3 regions of the Corynebacterium marinum DSM 44953 genome follow, and region 2 is predicted to be linked to each of the others. Evidence: predicted binding sites of a transcription regulator. Region 2 holds the regulator's gene; each other region holds the start of a gene.

Region 1 (6,911 bases), 270 kb from region 2:
GTGCGGCGCGCTCGTGGGCCAGTACCAGGGCTTCGCCGACATCTCCATGGGCATCGGCCTCATCCTCGTCGGACTGGCCTCGGTCATCCTCGGCCAGGCCGTCCTCGGCCAGCGCATGCTGTGGCTCGCGGTGTTCGCCGTCATCGTCGGCGCCGTGATCTACCGCATCATCATCTTCCTGGCGCTGCAGGTCGGACTCGACCCCAACGACATGAAGCTGATCACCGCGCTCCTGGTCATCGTCGCCCTCCTGGTGCCACGCTGGAAGGGTCTGACCAGCAGAGTCAGCCGCCGGCCCGCAGCAGCGGCCGGCGCCAAGGTTCCGGCCGGAAAGGCGGTGTAGCAGTGCTCAGCATCGACTCCATCTCCAAGACGTTCTTCCCGGGCACGGTCAACGAACGCACCGCACTGGACAACGTGAGCCTGACCATGGACGAAGGCGACTTCGTCACCGTCATCGGCTCCAACGGAGCGGGCAAGTCCACGCTCCTCAACGCCGTCTCCGGCCGCCTTCCCGTCGACTCCGGCACCGTCCAGATCGACGGGAAGAAGGTCAACCGGCTGCCCGAATACAAGCGCGCGCAGTATGTCGGCCGCGTCTTCCAGGACCCCCTGGCGGGCACCGCCCCCAACCTCACCATCGAGGAGAACCTCTCCCTGGCGCTGTTGCGGGGCAAGCGCCGCGGCCTCGGGCGCGGGTTGAACAGGAAGCGGCGTGAAGAGTTCGTCGAGAAGCTCGCCAGCCTGGAGCTCGGCCTCGAGGACCGCCTCGCGGCCAAGGTGGGTCTGCTTTCCGGCGGCCAGCGCCAGGCGCTGTCGCTGCTCATGGCAGGGTTCACCAACCCCCGGATCATGCTTCTCGACGAGCACACCGCCGCCCTCGACCCCCAGCGCGCCGAACTGGTCACCGGCCTGACCGAGAGGATCGTCTCCGAAGGCGGGCTGACGACCCTCATGGTCACCCACAACATGGAACAGGCGATCCGCCTGGGCAACCGGTTGATCATGATGCACGAGGGACGCATCGTCTACGAGGCCGACCAGGCCACGAAGTCGAAGCTCACCGTGAGGGACCTGCTCCAGGAATTCACCAACATCAAGGGCGCCACGCTCTCCGACAAGGCGTTCCTGGGCTGACCGTCCGAACACGGGAATCCGCCGCCGGGCATCCGGCGGCGGATTTTTCTCGTCTCAGTCGACCGCCATACCCTCCACGAACGTGATGAACTCCTTCTCCCGGCTCATGATGTCCAGGAACCGCGGGGCGTCGGGGACGGTGCTGAAGGTGCCGGACTCCGGGCGGGGAGTGGGGTCGCGGTAGATGAGGTCGCCGTCCCGGTAGATGAGCAGCACCGGGATAGTGGAGATCTCCAGGTCCTTGACCAGGCGCTGCTGGATCTCGACCTCGGCGTCGCCGAAGGAGGCCGACGGGACCGCCTCCGAGGCGGTCTTGAAGATGCGGTGGAAGCGCAGGCACGGCCCGCAGGAGGTGGACCAGAAGTTGACCAGGACCAGGCCGTCCCGGCGGGTGAAGTCGTCGAAGGTGTCGTAGGTCAGGGGAGTGATCATGTGTCCATTGTCGCAGGAGAGGTGGACGAATTGGTCGGTTGACCTGCACGTATCTGTTGGCTACCCCTGGAGTTTACCCCCATGTCGGGGTCGTGCTCTAACTTGATTTTCGAACACATAGTCTATCGGCGGGAAGGGAGGAGGCATGGGCATGCGGGCATCATGGGCGGTTCTCGACGCAGACGACTTCTACTACTCTGCCCGGCAAGCGAAAGTCTCCTCCGAGTACGCGTTCTGGCGCATCTGCCAGGTCGGCACGGAGCCGGCTTCCGAGGAGGACTGGACCACGGTCACCGCCATGCTCCACCGGTCCACCGGCATGTCCCACGGCACCATAACCCGCCATCTCGACGCCCTGCACACTCTTGACCGTCTGCCCCGGCTGAAAGCGTTGGTGGAGTCCACCTGGCTACTCGACATGACTCACCTCGGCTACATCGACCGCACGATCATCAAGGCCCCCGCCGAACTGCGGGAGGACGCCTTCTTGTGGGCCGCCCTCGACGACGATCTCATCGAATGTTTCACCCCCTCCCGGGCCCGTCAGCTGCTGCCCGGGAAGAGGGCCATCGTCGACACGGTGAGCAACACCATCCGGAGCGTCGAGGCCGCCGCCGCCCCCGATCAAAAGCCCGAAGGCGGGGAGACGTCCGCAGGGCCGACCCCCTGCGAAGACCCGGCGTCGCTGATGCGTACCCTCCCGCCGCCCGAGGATCCTTTCTCTCCCGTGCTTGACGTGCAGGATCTGGCCGGAGGTGAAATTCGCTTCGAGCTCATCGTCGACCAGGCCACGGGTATCCGGATATCGGACGCTGTCAGCGGGGTCGCCTCCGGCGGCAAGATCAGTCAGGCCAAGGCGATGGTGTCTCTTCTGCTCGGGAACGTCACCGCCACCGTGACGACGTTGCTCTACCAGGCCTCGGACATCGAGCACGCGCCCGCGCTGCACCCCACCCACGGCATTCTCACCGACCGGGCTGCTGAGGTGCTGGCGGGCATGGTCACCCGGACCATCGACATGGCTGGGGCCGCCGAGGCCGTCACCCACGCCTATGTACCGACCTTCGGGATCCGGTGCAGCATCATCGGCCGCGACTGGGTCTGCCGCTGGCCGGGGTGCAACCGTCGGGCTGCCCGCTGCGACGCGGATCACCGGGTCAACCACGCCGAAGGCGGCCCTACGACGGCGGGCAACATGATCATGCTGTGCAGGCACCACCACAACCGGAAGACCGACGAGCAGATCCACTACGTCCTCGACCCCCACACCGGGGATGTGTACTGGTTATTCAAGGACGGCACCTGGACGGTCAGCGAGGCGGTCGGCCCCCTGACTCCGAAAAAGAAACGCTGGGCGCAGACCTACAGCCAGCGCCGGTCCCGTCAGTACGAACGCGCCGCCGCGAAGGCCGCCGCCGAGCGCTTCGAGGCCTACCAGTCGAAGGCGGCGAATGCGCCACCGGCCCGGACTTCCGGGTCCGATCCCGACCCGCCGCCCTTCTAGGGATCGTGGCCGACGGGGCGGGGGAAATAAAAAGGGCCAGTGCCTTTTTCAAGACATTGACCATTACTTTGTCGGACTGACAGGATTTGAACCTGCGACCCCTACACCCCCAGTGTAGTGCGCTACCAAACTGCGCCACAGTCCGCCGTCGCACTCGAAGTGCAACGTGGTTCAGGTTACAACAATGTCATCCGATAAGGCGAATCGGCTGTTCAGCGACACATTTGGACGAAATTCCGGGCAATGGTGCGGCCCGTCGCTGCTACCGCCTCGTCGACCGCCTCCATTCGACGGATCATCGCTTCGGCATCGGCGGGAGTCCAGGCGCCCATGGTCTCCGGGGAGGCTTCGGGGTGGAACTGGAGGCCGACGGCGGAGCCGATGCGGAACGCCTGGATTTCATAGCGCTGCGATGCCGCGAGGAGTGCTGCCCCGTCCGGTAGGGCGCTCACGACGTCGTGGTGGTGCTGGGCCACGGTGAGGGGCGTTGTCAGGCCTGAGAACAGGGGGTCGGTCAATCCTGCGGGCATGAGCTCGATCTCGAACGGGCCATGTTCGCCCTCCAGCCCGAAGGCGATGTCCCCGTCAAGGGCGTCGGCGAGGATCTGGTGGCCCAGGCAGATCCCCAGGACGGGCACCTCCGCGGACAGCCAGGAGCGGATGGACGCGTGGAGTTCGGTGAGCCAGGGGTAGGAGCGGCAGTTGTCCGTGCCGCCGAGGATGATGACGCCGTCCCCGGCGGATTCGGGGACCCCGTCCACGGCAGGGTCAACCAGGTGGAGGGTGGCGCCGGCGTCGGTGAGCCAGCCTTCGAAGCGGTCCAGGGGAGCCCGGGGGTCGGGTTGGACGACGGTGATCTGCGGCGCGTTCATGTACCTATCGTACGATAGGTATCGGGGTCTCCACAAGGGTCAGGACACGTCTCCGGCGGTGTAGACCCATTCGCGTCCGATGCGGCGGAAAGTGGACCGCTCCCGCTGTGAGCCGGCCGGATCCCCCTTGTAGAAGGCCTCGAACTCGACCACCCCCTCCTGGTCCAAAGGCCCGCCGCCGACGGTGTCCAGGATGTCCAGGCGGTAGAACTGCACGGGCAGGTCCACCAGCGTCAGGTCGAAGGGCCGGGTGTCGGGGTCCCAGGTGCGCAGCAGGTAGTCGGCATCACGGGTGACGAAGGCGGAGAAGCGGGAACGCATGAGTGTCTCGGCGGTGGGGGCGACGGCGCCGGCGTGGTAGCGGCCGCAGCACTCGTCGTAGCTCAGGCCGGTGTTGCAGGGGCACCTCATGCGGGGATGTCCATGATCTTGGCGCCGGCGAGCATGTTTTCGACGGGGGAGGTGCGGGCGGCGTCGAGAAGCTGGCGGCGCTGGGCGGCGCTCAGCTCGCCGCGGAGGACGATCTTGCGCTCGAAGATGTTGCGGGAGGCGTTGACGATGGTGACCTCGACGTCGTCGAGCTTCATCCCGGTGGCTGCCTCGCGGATCGCGTGGGTGGAGGCCGCGGCGAGCGCGGCCATGAGCAGGTCCACCGGGGAATGCCCGCGGCCTTTCCCGCCGCTGGTCTTGGGCAGGTCGGACTTCAGTTCGCCGGCGGGGGCGTCGAGCACCACGCCGTACTTTGTCCCGGCGGCCACGTGGGAGGTCACCTCGTCGCTGCGTACGGCTGCCCGCTCGCGGGAGGGGCGCAGGTAGGGGCGCGCCCACTCGGCGATGAGCCGACCGGCCCGCCGGGCGGAGTCGCCGCGGGTGAGCAGATGGTCGGCCTGGTCCATGGCGACCAGGGACTTCGGGTAACGGGTCGCGCTGAAGATCTTCTGTGCGTTTCCCACACCCACGGTCTGGTCCACGGGGGAGTGCAGCAGCAGAAGAGGCTTGCGCATCTCGGGCAGGTAGGCCTCGGGGTTGGTGTCGGCCAGGTCCTCGAGAAACTCGCGGGAGATGTCGATATCCCGTCCGGCGAGGGTGACCGTGACGCAGCCCTCCTCCTCTGCATCGCGGACCCGGTCGGCGAAGTGCAGGACTGAGTGCGCCGGATCGAAGGGGGCACCGAGGGTGGCGACGGCGGCGATGGACTCCATCTCCGGGCGGGTCGCAGCCTTGAGGGCGGCCGCACCGCCGAGGGAGTGGCCGACCAGCAGCTGCGGGGCCTCGTGGTTGTCGGCGAGCCACCGGCTCGCGGCGATGATGTCCTCGACGTTGGTGGTGAACGTCGTGTCCTCGAACTCGCCCTCGGACTGTCCCAGGCCGGGGAAGTCGAAACGCAGTGCCGCGATCCCGTGCTCCGCGAGCGTCTTGCACACCCGCGAGGCCGCGGGCACGTGCCGCGAACAGGTGAAACAGTGCGCGAAAATCGCGTACGCGACGGGCGGGGAGTCAGGGTAATCGATGGTGCCGGCCATCATCGTCCCCCGTGCCGAGGGAATTTTCACGCTCACAGAATGCATGTCACCAAGGATAGCCACCCGCCTCAACTAGGGTGATGAGCAGTACTTGCAGGCCCCACAGGAAGGATCAACGTGGCATTCGACTGGTTCTGGCGGGCAATGGGGGCCCAATCGACCCGTAATCAGAAGCGCAGCCGGACGATCGTCGCCGACGCCGGTGCGCAGACCGCGGAGTTGACCCGGCTTGACGACGCCGCCCTCGCCCAACGCGCCCACGATCTCGCCGCAGGCGGCGAGATCACCGAGCCTGCGGAGTTCCTGGCGCTGCTGGGAGTCGCCGCCGAGCGGACCCTGGGCCTGACACCCTTCCCCGTCCAGTCCCAGGCGGTGCTGCGGCTGGTGGAGGGCGACGTCATCCAGATGGCCACGGGCGAGGGCAAGACCCTGGTCGGCGCGATGGCGGCCACGGGTTTCGCCCTGACGGGCAAACGCGTCCACGTGATCACGGTCAACGACTACCTCGCGGAGCGCGACGCCGAGTGGATGCGCCCCCTGGTCGAGTTCTTCGGATTGAAGGTGGCCCCGGTGACGGAGAAACTGGGCCCGCGGGAACGCCGGGAGGCGTACGCCTCCGACGTGGTGTACGGGCCGGTCAACGAGATCGGCTTCGACGTCCTGCGCGACCAGCAGATCACCCGCCGGGCGGACGCCGTGCAGGCCCCGGCCGATGTGGCCCTGGTCGACGAGGCGGACAGCGTGCTCGTCGACGAGGCCCTCGTCCCCCTCGTCCTCGCAGGCAGCCGCCCCGGGCTGGAGACCACGGGGCAGATCACCGACGTGGTGCGGCACCTGCGCGAGCGGGAGCACTTCACCATCGACGACGAGCGCCGAAACGTCTTCCTCACCGACGCCGGCGCGGACCGCGTGGAACGTGAACTGGGCATCGACTCCCTCTACGACGACGAGCACATCGGCACCACCCTGGTGAAGGTGAACCTGGCGCTGCACGCCCGGGCGCTGCTCATCCGCGACATCCACTACATCGTCGTCGACGGCAAGGTCCAGCTCATCGACGCCTCCCGGGGCCGCGTGGCGGACCTGCAGCGCTGGCCCGACGGACTGCAGGCCGCGGTGGAGGCCAAGGAGGGCCTCGACGTCACCGAGGGCGGACGCATCCTGGACACCATCACGCTGCAGGCGCTCATGCGCAGGTACCCCATGGTGTGCGGAATGACCGGCACCGCGGTGGAGGCCACAGACCAGCTGCGGCAGTTCTACGACCTGCACGTCTCCGTCATCGACCGGAACAAGGAACTCAAGCGCTTCGACGAGGCCGACCGCATCTACGCCACCGTCGCGGAGAAGAACCGGGCGATTGTCGAGGAGATCGCCCATCTGAACTCCACCGGCCAGCCGGTGCTCGTGGGCACCCACGACGTGGCCGAATCCGAGGCGCTG
Region 2 (6,911 bases):
CGTTGGTCGAGCAGTTCGCCGGAGTGCTGCGTTCTCTCGGCGGGCGGCAGATCACGGCCGAGGATTTCCGGTCCGCCGCCCTGCCCGCACACCTGAAGATGACCTTCGGGGCAGTCGACCGGCGCGGCAAGGTCGTCGACGCTGACAAGGACCTCGGCGCGCTCATCCAGCGCAACGCCGGCTCGATCAGGTCATCCGTGAGCAAGGCCTCGCGCACCAGCGAGGCCAAGGCCGTACCCAAGTGGACTCCCGAGAATCTGGGCACCGTCGCCGAGGAGGTGCAGACGGTGGTCGACGGCCACGAGGTCACCGCCTACCCCGCGCTCGTAGCCGCCCCCGGCGGCGTGGAGATCCGCGTGTACCCGACCAAGGCCGCCGCGGAGGCCTCCATGATGACCGCGACGCTGACCCTGCTGCTGCGCGAGATCTCCGTCAACGCCAACCAGATGACCAAGGGGCTGCCCCTGCAGCAGCGCGTGGCGGTGGACAACTACCCCCACGGCGGTGCGGCCGGTTTGGTCGAGGACGCGCGTGTCGCCGCTATCCGCGACCTCATGATCCAGCACGGCGGACCGGTGCGCTCCCCGGAGCAGTTCGAGGAGCTGAAGAAGACGGTGGCTCCCGAGGTGGCGGGCGCCGTCCGGCGCACCGTGGTCACTATCGCGCCGGCGCTCATCGAGTACCAGTCCGTCGCCGAAGAATTGTCCCGCTGGAGCGGCGCCGCCATCGACGACATGAAGGCTCAGCTGGAATTTCTCCTGCCGAGGAACGCCATCACTCTGCACGGCGCCGCCCAGCTGCGTCACCTCCCCCGCTACCTGCAGGCCGTGCGCATCCGTCTCGACGAGATGGCGCAGGACCCAGGCAAGGACGCCGACCGGCAGGACGAGGTCGAGGAGGCGCAGTCTTACCTCGCGCTGCGGCTGGCCCGGCTGCCCAAGGGCAGGGAGAAGACGCGCGAGGCCAAGGACATCCGGTGGATGATCGAGGAGCTGCGGGTCAGTCTGTTCGCCCAGCGTCTGGGAACTGCGCGGCCCATCTCGTTACGCCGGATCCAGAAGGCCGTGGACAAACTGCGCTGATCCGGACTCAGCCTCCGAGCGGCTCGAAGGAGTCCGCCGCCGCCTCTTCCTCCCGCGCGCGGCGGCGCATGAGACGGATCTCCGACTCGAAGTCCTCGGCGGATTCGAAGGACTTGTACACGGAGGCGAAACGCAGGTAGGCGACCTCGTCGAGGGCGCGCAGAGGTTCGAGAATGGCCAGCCCTATGTCGTTGGCGTTCACCTGCGAGCTGCCCTGGGCGCGCACCCGCTCCTCCACCTCCTGTGCCAGCCGTTTGAGGGCGTCATCCGAGACGTCGCGGCCCTGGCACGCCCGGCGGACACCCAGGACGACCTTGTCCCGGCTGAACGGTTCCGTCACTCCGTTGCGTTTGATCACCAGCAGGACCGCCTTCTCGATCGTGGTGAATCGTCCCTGGCAGCTGGTGCACTCGCGTCGGCGGCGGATGGCGGCTCCGGCGTCGATGATGCGGGAGTCGATGACACGGGAGTGGTCGTGATGACAGAACGGGCAGTACACGGCGTGTCTTCAGAGCCTTTCAGGAGAAAACCGGGGGAACGGACTGTGGCACCGATCCTACTCCCCGGGAGGCGCGGTTCTAACGCGCCTGCTGCACCGTCCAGGAACCGCTGTCCGCGGGATAGCCTGGCGATCCCGGCGCCGGCTCATCCCCGGCGCCGAGCAGCGAGGCACTCACCACCGCCAGGCCCAGCAGCGCACCGAGCAGGTAGGTGAGTCCGGTTTCCTGCCAGTGGCGCCCCTGGGCCCGCGCGACATGCTCCCACTGACCCTCATTTTCCTCCCGACCCTGCGTTCTATCGACGCGCCGCAGGGTTCGAATGCCGCGGACGGAAGCGGCGGGCTCGTGAAATCCGGAAGGCTCCCACACGGCGGCCGCGCGGACCGGACCCTGAAGGGAAGTTGAGGGGCTTTCACCTGGGCGGGAGCGGTGGAGGAACGCGGTCACGGCGGGGTCCTTTCGTTGCTGAATGAGAGGATATCGGGGCCAGGCGACACTTTCGAACAGAGGCACCGTTCAAGTGTTCGAACTAGCCGATGTGTTCGATTAAAGCACCCGTTCGAAATTTTGTCCACAGATCAGCCGCAGCAGTCGAACATCCGTACCAGATCGTGGTAGACATGTAACAGGTGAACGGCACCATGCCGGTCCGCCATTCGAACAACGGCGACCGCACGGCTCCACGAAACCGGCGAACCGAACCGATGAAGCAGAACCGCCCCCTCCCCCAGCGCACCAGGAACGAGTAGGACCATGACCCGCAAGAGCACATCCGCCAACCTGACCCCTTCCGGCAAGCCGGATCCCGCCACCCTCTCCGACCGCCAGCGGCGGATCCTCGAGGTCATCCGGGATGCCGTGGTGCTGCGGGGGTATCCGCCGAGCATCCGGGAGATCGGTGACGCGGCCGGCCTCCAGTCCACCTCCTCGGTGGCCTACCAGCTCAACCAGCTGGAGAAGAAGGGCTTCCTCCGCCGGGACCCGAACAAGCCGCGCGCCGTCGACGTGCGGAATCTCGGTTCGACGGACACCGCCAAGAAGCCTGGTCGCCGCGTGGCCGTGAAGAGCGCGTCCGCCCCGGAGGATGCAGGAGCCGCGAACTTCATCCCGGTCCTGGGCCGCATCGCCGCGGGTTCGCCGATCCTCGCCGAGCAGGAGGTGGAGGACTACTACCCGCTGCCCGCGGACCTGGTTGGCGACGGGGAGCTGTTCATGCTGCAGGTCGTCGGCGAGTCGATGAAGGATGCCGGCATCCTCGACGGCGACTGGGTCGTCGTCCGCTCCCAGCCGGTCGCGGAGAAGGGCGAGTTCGTCGCCGCGCTCATCGACGGGGAGGCCACCGCGAAGGAGTTCCACAAGGATTCCACCGGTGTCTGGCTGCTGCCCCACAATGAGGATTTCGCACCGATCCCCGGCGACAAGGCCGAGATCATGGGCAAGATCGTCTCCGTGTTCCGGAAGCTCTAGCGCGGGCTTTCCCCGCCGAGGCAGACAATCGGCGGGCGGGAAATCAACATCATCCCACGGGAACGGACCTGCCCACGGCCCACCTCGCCGGGTCCCGTCCCGCCGGCGACGTAGTTTTATCCCCCGTTTGCGCAGGATAACCGCCAACCTCTCCCCCGCCGCCCATTAATTTGGAACAATGGCGGAAACAGACATTCATTTTGTCCGATTCCGTCCTGTGAGGCACCAGAGGAGAACTCATGTACGCAGAGGAGCGTCGCCGGCAGATCGCCTCCCTCACCGCGGTCGAGGGGCGGGTCAACGTCACCGAGCTTGCCAACCGTTTCAAGGTCACCGCAGAGACCATCCGCCGGGATCTCGCCGTGCTGGACAGGGAGGGAGTCGTCCACCGGGTCCACGGCGGCGCCGTTGCGAGCCAGACCTTCCAGACCACCGAGTTCTCGCTCGACGCCCGTTTCCGGTCGGCCCCCACCGCCAAGTCGGCCATCGCGCGCGCGGCGCTGCGCTACCTTCCGGAACCCCGCGGCGGCCTCTTCCTCGATTCAGGTTCCACCATCGGCACGCTGGCGGAGCTCATCGCGGAGCAACCCAACGCCTCCCAGTGGTCCATCGTGACCAACAGCCTGCCGATCGCCCTCAACCTGACCAACAAGGGGCTGAGGGAGGTGCAGCTTCTCGGCGGGTCGGTCCGCGCGATCACGCAGGCGGTCGTGGGCGACACCGCGCTGCGGACCCTGGCGCTCATGCGGGCGGACGTCGCTTTCATCGGCACCAACGCGCTCACCCTCGATCACGGCCTGTCCACGGCCGACGCCCAGGAAGCGGCCATCAAGTCGACGATGGTGACCAACGCCCACAACGTGGTCGTCCTCTGCGACTCCTCCAAGCTGGGCACCGACTACCTGGTGAGCTTCGCCAGCCTCAGCGACATCGACGTGATCATCACCGACTCCGCGGCGCCCGAGTCCTTCCTGGCGGCGCTGCGGGAGCGCGAGATCGAGGTCGTCATCGCCGACGAGTGACCCCGCGCACGCACGTCCAGCGCTCTACCCCAGGAGCATCTCCCGGGCGAGTTCGCGCGCCGTGTCCGCACCCGAGGTGTCCAGGACCGCAGCGGCGACCTCCCGGCAGGTGGCCAGGTCCACGGTGGCCAGCTGCGCGCCGACGCCGGCGACGGCGGTCGAGGCGGCCGACAGCGAGGTGACACCCAGACCGGTGAGCACACAGGCGAGCAGCGGGTCCGCGGCGGCCTCGCCGCAGACGCCGACAGGGGTGGCGGTGAGCTCCCCGACGCGGCATGTCTCCTTCACCAGGCGAAGCACCGCGGGCTGCCACGGATCGGTCAGGTAGGCCAGCTGCGGGGAGAGGCGGTCGGCGGCCATCGTGTACTGGGTGAGGTCGTTGGTGCCGATGGAGACGAAGTCGAGGTGCGGCATGAGCCGGTCGGACATGAGGGCGGCGGCCGGGACCTCGATCATGGCGCCTGCCGTCAGGCCGCGTTCGCGGCAGAGTCCGGCGAAGTACTCGGCCTCCGACTCGGTGGCGACCATTGGCGCCATGACCCAGGTCGGAGCGTCCTCGCCGCGCCCCTCGGCTGCCAGCGCGACGGCGTCGAGTTGGCGGAGGAGCAACCCCTCGTTGTCGCGCGCCATGCGCAGGCCGCGCACACCGAGGGCGGGGTTCTCCTCCTCCGCCAGGGTGGCGTAGGCGATCGGCTTGTCCGAACCCGCGTCGAGGGTGCGGATGACCACCTTGGAGTCGGGGAAGGCGTCGAAGACCTTGCGGTAGACCGCCGCCTGCTCCTCGACCGTGGGTTCCGTGGAGGTGGACAGGAAACTCATCTCGGTGCGGTACAGGCCGATACCTTCGGCCTGGGTGCCTGCCGCGACGCGGGCGGCGTTGCCGTCTGCGACGTTGGCCAGCAACTGGACGCGGTGGCCGTCGCTCGTGCGGGCCGGGCCGCGCCACTGGGCGATGACCGCCGCACGCTCCCGGAACTGGGCGACCGCGGTGCGGGACGATTCCTCGTCGGCGTTACGCGTGACGGTTCCCAGGGCCCCGTCGACGAGCACGGGTTCCCCGGCCACGATGTCGCGCAACGCGGGGCCGGCGGCGACGATGCAGGGCAGGTTGAGCTGGCGGGCGATGATCGCCGTGTGGCTCGTGGGTCCGCCGAGTTCGGTGACCATGGCGACCACGTGGGCGGGGTCGAGGGTGGCGGTGTCCGCGGGCGAGAGGTCGTCGGCGAAGAGGACGCCCTCGCCCGCGATGTCGGGCAGACCGGGCTCCGGTTCGCCGCGGAGTTCGGCGATGACGCGGTCCCGGATGTCTTTGAGGTCCGTGGTGCGTTCGGCCATGACCCCGCCGGCGGCCTCGAACATGTCGACGAACTTCTGGGTGGCGGCCACGGCGGCGTATTCAGCCGGGTGACCTTCGGCGACGTTCTTTTTCACGGTGCGGCGCCAACCCCGGTCATTGACCATGCCAACGGTGGCGGTGAGCACCTCGGCGGCGACGCCCTCGACCGTCTCCGCCCGTTGCGCCAGGCGCCCCGCGACGGTGTCCGCCGCAGCGGTGAAACGCTCGAACTGCTGGTCCCTGGCGTCTTCGGCGACCGGCGTGCCGATCTCCGGCAGTGCCGGCCGCGGCCGGACCCACACCGCGGGGGCGTAGGCGACGCCGGCGACCACCCCGGTGCCTTTGATGGATGTTGTGCCGGAGGCGTGGTGGACTTCGCCCATGGTGTGTGTCTCCCGTCTCATACGGAGAAGAATGTGTGACCTCCAGAACACCATAAAATCCACCATTTAGCAACGAACCGGACATGCCCGTCCCTTGACAATCGGACATATTCGGGCAATACTTACGTCACAACCTCACATCAGATGTGACCCACTTCATTTTCGCAGTGCGCCGGCCACGGGGGTCCAGAGCCCTCCGCCACCGGGGTACCGCGCGGCGGCAGGCACCTCCCCTGCCCCGCCTCCACAGCCAACATTTCCCGACCGGACAGGGAGCCGACAGTGATACTCACCTTGACACCGAACCCCAGCATCGACGCCACCATGCAGCTGGACTCGGAACTGCGCCGCGGGCATGTCCAACGTCCCAGCTCCGTCACCCAGGTCGCCGGCGGCAAAGGCGTCAACGTGGCGCACGCGATGCTGCTGGCCGACAAACCCGCGCTGGCGGTCTTCCCGGCGGACAGCAACGACCCCTTTGTGGCACTGACCCGGCAGACCGGGATCCCCTTCCACGCGGTCCCGGTCGCCGAGGGCATCCGGATCAATGCGACGATCGCCGAACCCGACGGCACGACCACCAAGATCAACGGCCCCGGAGCCACCGTCGACGACGCGGCCCGCCGGGCCATCGAGGAGACGGTCGTCCGGCTGGCGGCGAACTCCTCGTGGCTGGTGATGGCCGGGTCTCTGCCGCCGGGCGTGCCCGTCGACTGGTACACGCAACTCATCGCCGCGGTGCGGGACGCCCACCCGCGGCTGCCCGTCGCGGTGGACACCTCCGATGAACCGGTGCGCTCTCTCGGGCGCGGCCTGGAGACCGCCGCCCCGACCCTCATCAAACCCAACGGACTGGAGCTCGGCCAGCTGACCGGCCGCGACGGCGAGGCGTGGGAGGAGGCCGCCGCGGGCGGCGACTTCTCCGGGGTGGTCGCCGCGGCGCGGCTCATCGTCGACCGCGGCGTCCGCGAGGTCCTGGTCACCCTGGGTGCCGCCGGGGCCGCGCTGGTCACCGGGCAGGGCGTCTGGTTCGCCACGCCGCCGCCGGTCGAGGTCCTGTCCACGGTCGGGGCGGGCGACAGCTCGCTGGCCGGCTATCTCATCGCGCGGGCCGAGGGCGG
Region 3 (6,911 bases), 130 kb from region 2:
CTTCCACCGCGACATGCTGCCGGAGATCAAGAACGTGGAGGTCTGGGACGGTTCGGACCCGGTCACCCGCCGCAGCCTGAAGGACCACGTGAAGTGATCAGGTTAACCGCACACGTCGACGGTAACGTCCAGGGCGTGGGCTTCCGGTGGTGGACCCGTCAGCAGGCGGTGGAACTGGGGTTGGTGGGTTCCGCCGCAAATCTTCCCGACGGGCGCGTCAAGGTCATTGCGGAAGGGGCAGATGAGGCGGTCGGCGAGTTGCTGCGTCGATTGTGGTCCGGGCCGGGCGGGGTCGATGAGGTTACCCAGGCGTGGGCGGCGCCTCTGGGGGAACACGGCTTCCGCACCTTCTAGAAAGGCGGTGGATCCTCGTCCCGCTGGGGTGGGTCCGACGTTGCTTTCCGCTCCTGGGACTGCTTCCGGATCCGGGCCCGCCGCTTGTCCTGCCGCTGTCCGACGGTCTGCACCCAGTTGCGCGCCCGCGGGGAGAGGGGGCCGGAAGGTTCTTCGATCACGTAGCGGCCGTCGTCGAAAAGCCAGACGATGTCCCGCGTGTCGGAGTCCACGATGTACCACACCCGGCCGTCGGTCTTCAGGTTGTGGTGGTACTGGCACAGGGCCACCAGGTTTGAGGCCGTGGTGGGGCCGCCGTCCTCATGGTTGATCCGGTGGTCCATCTGGCAGTGGTGGCCGGGGCGCCGGCAGCTGGGGAACCCGCACACTCCGTCGAGTCCGATGACGACAGCCCGGATGTCGTCCGGGGTCCGGTAGGCGCTGGAGACCTTCCCGTAGATCTCGTCCATGTCCTGGATGGAGGTGGCCCGGGCGGCCATTTCCCCGGCCACCCGGCTGCTTGTCCAGCCCACGCCGGGGATGTAGCCGGGAGCGTCCGGTACATCGGCTGCCCGGTAGACGTTGAGGGTGACCTTGGTGCGGCCGTTGCCGCGGACGAGGTCGGCCAGAGCCTCCGCCAGAGACATGCCCGCGGCGGAGGCGTGGGCCCGGACGTGCAGGTCTATCTCCTGGGCCGTGACCGCATCGGTCTCCAACTCCAGGTAACCCCGGTCGCCGTCAATGCTCAGCCGGTAATGGTCGGTGGTTCCGGCCGCCGGGGAGTCGTCGCCGGAGACCGAAGTGTCGAGGGTCAGGATGATGGCGTTGAGTCTGGAGCGGATGGCGGACGGGGAGGGGAGGTTCTGGTTCGCCCTGCGCGGGGTGAGGTACGCCGTGATCTCCTCGTCGACGACGCGCATGTGCTCGTGGTTGGCTGCCTCGAGCTTGCACAGCGCCCGGTCGATCGCCTTCATACGGGGAAGATCAAGGTGGAACAACCGCTCCTGGAGCCGCCGGAGGAGGGGCAGTTCGTGCAGCCGCCGGTGGGCGTGGATGGCGCCCTCGATGTAGTTGTCGTTGTGCCCGGTCGACTTGCGCAGACTGGCGACGGTGATGGCCAGATCGTCGTCCTCGCCGGGAAGGATGGCCTGCCACATCTCATGGTCGGCGCGGCGGATGCGGGCGCCGCGGATGGCGACCGGATCCTCCGGCGAACACACCGCATAGAAGGCGGTGGGCCGGAGGAGTTCCTCCAGTTCCCTCTCCACGACCGACATCATTGTCGACAAGATGCATCCCCCACATCGTTTGTATGTTCGAACCCCACTCTAGAACACTCCTTCGACCCCCGCAAGCCCTACCAGGAACATGTTTCCCCCGGTGCTACCCTTTTTTCCGTGCACCTGAAATCGCTGACGCTCAAGGGATTCAAGTCCTTCGCTTCTGCGACGACCCTCAAATTTGAACCGGGTATCTGCGCCGTCGTCGGCCCGAACGGTTCGGGAAAATCCAACGTCGTGGACGCTCTCGCCTGGGTGATGGGCGAACAGGGCGCCAAGACCCTGCGCGGCGGGAAGATGCAGGACGTCATCTTCGCCGGCGCGGGCGACCGCAAGCCGCTCGGCCGCGCCGAGGTGACCCTCACGATCGACAACTCCGACGGCGCCCTGCCCATCGACTACAGCGAGGTCTCCATCACCCGCCGGATGTTCCGCGACGGCGCCAGCGAATACGAGATCAACGGAGCGAAGGCCCGGCTCATGGACATCCAGGAGCTGCTGTCGGACTCCGGCATCGGGCGGGAGATGCACGTCATCGTCGGGCAGGGGCGGCTCGCGCAGATTCTGGAGGCACGCCCGGAGGAGCGCCGCGCCTTCATCGAGGAGGCGGCGGGTGTGCTCAAGCACCGGCGCCGGAAAGAAAAGGCCCAGCGCAAACTCGTCGGGATGCAGGCCAACCTCGACCGCCTGAACGACCTGACACAGGAACTGGGCAGGCAGCTGAAACCGCTGGCCAGGCAGGCGGAGGCGGCACAGCGGGCCGCCACCGTCCAGGCGACGCTCCGGGACGCCCGGCTCCGCCTCGCCGGCGACCGGGTGCACCGGCTCCGCCTGGAGTTCGACGACGCAGACCGGCGCGCCCGGCTGTTGGCGGAACAGGTAGACGAGGTCACCGGGGCACTGGAGGAGGCGGCTGCTGAACAGCTCGCCCTGGAGTCCCAGGTCGAGGAGCTCGCCCCGCAGGCGGAGGCGGCGCAGCAGCTGTGGTTCACGCTCTCGACTCTGGCGGAACGGGTCTCCGCGACCTCCCGGATTGCGGCGGAGCGCGCCGCCAACGCCCACGTCGTGGCCTACACGGGGCAGGATCCGGATGCGCTGGAACGGCGTGCGGAGGAGGCGGAGGCCGAGTACGCCGGACTCAACGAGACCGTGGAGATCGCCCGGGAACGCCTGGAGTCGATCCGCGACGAGGTCTTCGAGCGGGAGGAGGCGCGCCGGGAAGCTGAGGCCGAGCACATGGCGCAGGTGCGTGCCCTCGCGGACCGTCGGGAAGGGGTGGTGCGGTTGATCGCCGCGGAGGAGTCCCTGGCGGGTCAGGTCACGGCCGCGGAGGAAGAGATCGCCAGGCAGACGGAGACCCTCGCCGAGACTCTGGCACGCACGACCTCGGCGCGGCGGGACGCGGAGGCCGCTGCGGAGAAGATCCGGGCGCTGGCGGGGGAGCGCGGCCCGCTCGACGACGCCCACGTCCGGGCGGCCAGCGAAGCCGGCGCGGCGGAAAAGCGGCTCGACCAGTTGCGGGACCGGCAGCGGGAACGGGAGCGGGCGGTGTATTCGCTGCAGTCGAGGATCGACACCCTGCGCCAGAACGTGCCGGTCGCCGACGTGGATCTGGGTTGGCCGACCCTCGCGGGGCTCCTGCGCACAGAGCAGGGCCGGGCGGTGTCGGCGGCGCTCGGGGCGCACGCTGATGCGCTGGTGGGGGCGGTGGACGAGGGGGTCGTCGAGAAGCTCTGCCGGGCCTCCCGCACCGTCGTCTTCGACGAATCCGAGGGTGGTGAGCCGTGGCGGCTCAACGCTGATCTGCCATCCGGGGCGGGCTGGCTGCTCGACCACATCGACGCCGACGAACGCGTCCGGGTGCCGCTCAACCGGCTGCTGGCCGACGTCGTGCTGGCCGCCGATCCGGCCGTCGCCCGTGCCACGGTGGAGGCCGATCCCCGCCTGCGCGCGGTCACCCCGGAGGGCGTGCTCTACGGCGAGCGGTGGGTTCAGGCAGGTTCCGGGGTGGTGTCGCCGGTGGAGGTCGGCACGCAGATCGCCGCGGCGGAGACGGAGCTGGCTGAGGCCCGCGTCGTCCTCGACGAACTCTCCGGCACCCTCGAGGGCGCCCGGATCGCCGCAGACGAGGCGCGTGTCGACGCCGCCGCGAAGAAGGCCGCCCTGCGCGACCACGACCAGTCCCTCGCCGCCTGGGAACGCGACCTCGCGCGGCTGAACAGGCAGTACGAGGCGAACAAGAGTGAGCACCAGCGCGCCGCGGAGCGGGCCACCGTCGCCGACGCCCGCCTGGCCGGCCTCCGAGGGCAGCTCAACGAGGCCCGTGACCGGCTCGCCCGCGTCGAGGACGACCAGGCGACCGAGGAACCCTCCACCCTCGCCCGCGACGAGGCGTCCACCGCGCTCGCCCAGGTCAAGGCGATGGAGCTGGAGGCGATCCTCGCGTTGCGCACCGCCGAGGAGCGTGCGGAGCAGGCCTCCGGGCGGAGTGTGGCGCTGCGCCGCCAGGCTGCCCACGAACGCCGGGCGAAGGCCAGCCACGATGAGGCGATGAGGAGGCGCCGGCACTCGGCCGAGGTGGCCGCGGCGGTGGAGAAGGGGGCGCTGGACGTGGCGGCCCGCGTGGCCGGCGCCACGGAGCGGGCGGCACTCGAGCGCGACGGGCTGGTCCGGCGCCGCGCCGAGGTCGGCTCGCGCCTGGCGCGCGCGAAGGACCGGGTCAACGCCACCCGCGTCCAGCTGAATCGGCTCACCGACAACGCCCATGCCGGCGACATAGCGCGAACCCAGGCGCGGGTGCGTATCGACGAGGCCGAGGCCAAGATCGTCGAGCAGCTCGGCCTGGCCGTCTCCGACCTCCTGGCGGAGTACACCCCCGGCGGGGATTTCGACCGCGCGGCGGAGGAGCAGCGGCTAGCCCGGGCGGAGAAGGACCTCCGCGCCCTGGGCAAGGTCAACCCGCTGGCACTGGAGGAGTTCCGGGCGTTGGAGGAGCGTTACGAGTTCCTGTCCACCCAGCTCGACGACGTCGTCCAGGCGCGCAAGGACCTCACCGGTGTCATCGAGGAGGTCGACGCCCGGATCCTCCAGCTGTTCACCGACGCCTGGCTCGATGTCGAGGAGCAGTTCCCGGCGGTGTTCGCCACCCTGTTTCCGGGCGGCGAGGGCAGACTGGTGCTCACCGAACCCGACGACATGCTGCTGACCGGCATCGAGGTCGAGGCGCGTCCGCCCGGGAAACGGGTCAAGCGGCTGTCGCTGCTCTCGGGCGGCGAGAAGTCCCTGACGGCGCTGGCGATGCTCGTGGCCATCTTCAAGGCGCGGCCCAGCCCCTTCTATGTCATGGACGAGGTCGAGGCGGCCCTCGACGACGTCAACCTGCGCCGCCTCATCGCGTTGTTCCAGGAACTCCGGAAGGACTCGCAGCTCATCGTCATCACGCACCAGAAGCCGACGATGGATGTGGCCAACGTCCTCTACGGCGTGACCATGCGTGGCGACGGGGTCACCCGAGTCATCTCCCAGCGCATGCAGCCCGCCGGGTAGGATGATCCCTTCACCAGCCACCACTTGTACAGGGGACACCACCACCAGATGAGCACGCCATTCGCCGATCTCCAGGATTCTCTGCTGCTCTGGGCCTCCCAGACCGAGCTCGACATAGCCGGCCGCCTGTCCGGTGCGGAGTGGTTCACCGACACCGCTCTCACCGCCGATGAACTTGAATCGATCGACCGTTTCTACGGCACCTTCCTGGCCCGGCAGATTTCCGCCGGCGCCGAACTGCCCGACCTGCTGGAGATCACGCCGGCGTTGGCCACGGCCACGCTGGTCTCGCACGCCTCTGTGAACACCGACCCCGCCCGCTTCTTCACCGATCACCTCGTCGGCCTCGGCCTGGAGGCCCGGGCGGAGTGGGCCGAGCTCCTCGAGGGGCAGGTCCCGGTTCTCCTCGGGCGGGTGGGACTGACCGTCCTCGACGCGCCCGCGGTCGATCTGCTGGCAGTCCATGCCGGCCTGCCCTGGGCGGAGGTGGGCACGCTGCTGGAGCTCCTCGACCGCACCGGGGGCGGGGACGTCGCCGCGCTGCTTCTCGACGGCTCCTGGGCCTGGCCCGACATGGAGGACGAGACGCTCGACATCACCGCGGCCGTCGCCGAGCTCGCCCCCGGCCGGTTCGCCGCCCTCCTCGACGGCATCAACGAACTGCGCGCCTTCGCGCTCGAGCACCCCACCTCCTGGCCCGACCGCGTGCTGCCGGACTCCCTGCCGGCCCTGGTCGCCGAGCCCGTCATAGCCGAGCTTCGGGAACGGCCCGTGGGGATGCTGGACCGCGCCTCCGCCGTCGGTGTGGCCACCCGCGAGCTGCGCCCGCGCCTGATTTTCGACGCCCGCCGCGCCAAGGTCTGCCTGCGCCTGCCCCAGCAGCGCGTGCGCGACGAACTGGGCGAGGTCTCCTGGCGGGTCAACGTCGAGGGAACCACCCGGATCTTCCGCACCGGCCGCCCGTGGGGTGAACCGACCTGGTCGGAGGCGCTCGACATCACCGTCGAGCGGCAGATCAGGGAGGCCACCGTCCAGGACGTCTCCAACGGAATCACCTGGACGACCCCGGTCGTCGAGACCGCAGACCCGGTCCTCATCTTCGCCGCCAACGGCCAGAACCTCACCGCGGTCTCCACCCTGCACCACCGCGAGGTGTGGGTGCTCGTCCCCGCCGACGCGACCATCACCGACACCGCCGCCGGCCAGGAACTCCCCGTTCTCGAGGAACTGGAGGTGGAGGGCTGGACCTCGTGGATCGCCCGCCGCCTCGACCTCACCGAGGCCGCCAGCCTCCAGGTGACCCGGGACTCCCAGACCTCACGCCTGCGCAGCGTGGACCCGCGTCAGCGGGTCACTTTCCTGCACCCCTCCGAGCCGCTGGAGGACGTGCGGTCGCTGTCGGGGCTGCCGGTCTATCCGGGTGAGCTCATCGCCGACTTCCCGCCAACCCCCTCGGGCCGCGACGAAACCTGGCAGCTTTCCATCTCCGCCTACGCCCGCCCCGGCGCCGCCGGCGACGAGATCGCCCCGCCGGAGCCGCTCGAGATCCAGGCTGGGGGCGGCCAGTTCGCCATCTTCGACCCCGAGGACTACGACTCCCCCTGGGTGGGCGAGTATCTCGTGCGCGTGCGCGGCCCGCGCGGCGAGTCCTTCCGCCACCGCTACACCATCGTCGAGGGCATGGTCGCCCGTACGATCATCGACAACGACCGTTCCGTGCGCATCCCCGCCGTCTCCGGCCTCAGCGACGCG

What was found. The regulator LexA, encoded in region 2, represses DNA repair genes until DNA is damaged. The targets are predictions, from matches to a motif close to CGAACANNTGTTCG.
Region 1: a site for LexA is predicted at 1,680-1,693, ahead of B840_RS12860 (HNH endonuclease signature motif containing protein). Genes of this name have one in related genera too.
Region 3: a site for LexA is predicted at 1,639-1,652, ahead of B840_RS07900 (HNH endonuclease signature motif containing protein). Genes of this name have one in related genera too.

What each region holds. Positions count from the first base shown of each region.
Region 1 covers NZ_CP007790.1:1,239,598-1,246,508, forward strand. Annotated here, with positions in the region: gene B840_RS05935 (ABC transporter permease) at 1-343, shown strand, start outside; gene B840_RS05940 (ABC transporter ATP-binding protein) at 346-1,137, shown strand; gene B840_RS05945 (thioredoxin family protein) at 1,192-1,569, opposite strand; gene B840_RS12860 (HNH endonuclease signature motif containing protein) at 1,721-3,073, shown strand; tRNA gene B840_RS05955 (tRNA-Pro) at 3,145-3,218, opposite strand; gene B840_RS05960 (type 1 glutamine amidotransferase) at 3,286-3,945, opposite strand; gene B840_RS05965 (YchJ family protein) at 3,985-4,356, opposite strand; gene B840_RS05970 (bifunctional alpha/beta hydrolase/OsmC family protein) at 4,353-5,513, opposite strand; gene secA2 (accessory Sec system translocase SecA2) at 5,613-6,911, shown strand, end outside.
Region 2 covers NZ_CP007790.1:1,512,104-1,519,014, forward strand. Annotated here, with positions in the region: gene hrpA (ATP-dependent RNA helicase HrpA) at 1-1,082, shown strand, start outside; gene nrdR (transcriptional regulator NrdR) at 1,090-1,581, opposite strand; gene B840_RS07265 (hypothetical protein) at 1,661-2,029, opposite strand; gene lexA (transcriptional repressor LexA) at 2,336-3,049, shown strand; gene B840_RS07275 (DeoR/GlpR family DNA-binding transcription regulator) at 3,289-4,071, shown strand; gene ptsP (phosphoenolpyruvate--protein phosphotransferase) at 4,096-5,811, opposite strand; gene B840_RS07285 (1-phosphofructokinase family hexose kinase) at 6,073-6,911, shown strand, end outside.
Region 3 covers NZ_CP007790.1:1,646,311-1,653,221, reverse strand. Annotated here, with positions in the region: gene B840_RS07910 (alanine/glycine:cation symporter family protein) at 1-97, shown strand, start outside; gene B840_RS07905 (acylphosphatase) at 43-354, shown strand; gene B840_RS07900 (HNH endonuclease signature motif containing protein) at 351-1,613, opposite strand; gene smc (chromosome segregation protein SMC) at 1,731-5,159, shown strand; gene B840_RS07890 (hypothetical protein) at 5,208-6,911, shown strand, end outside.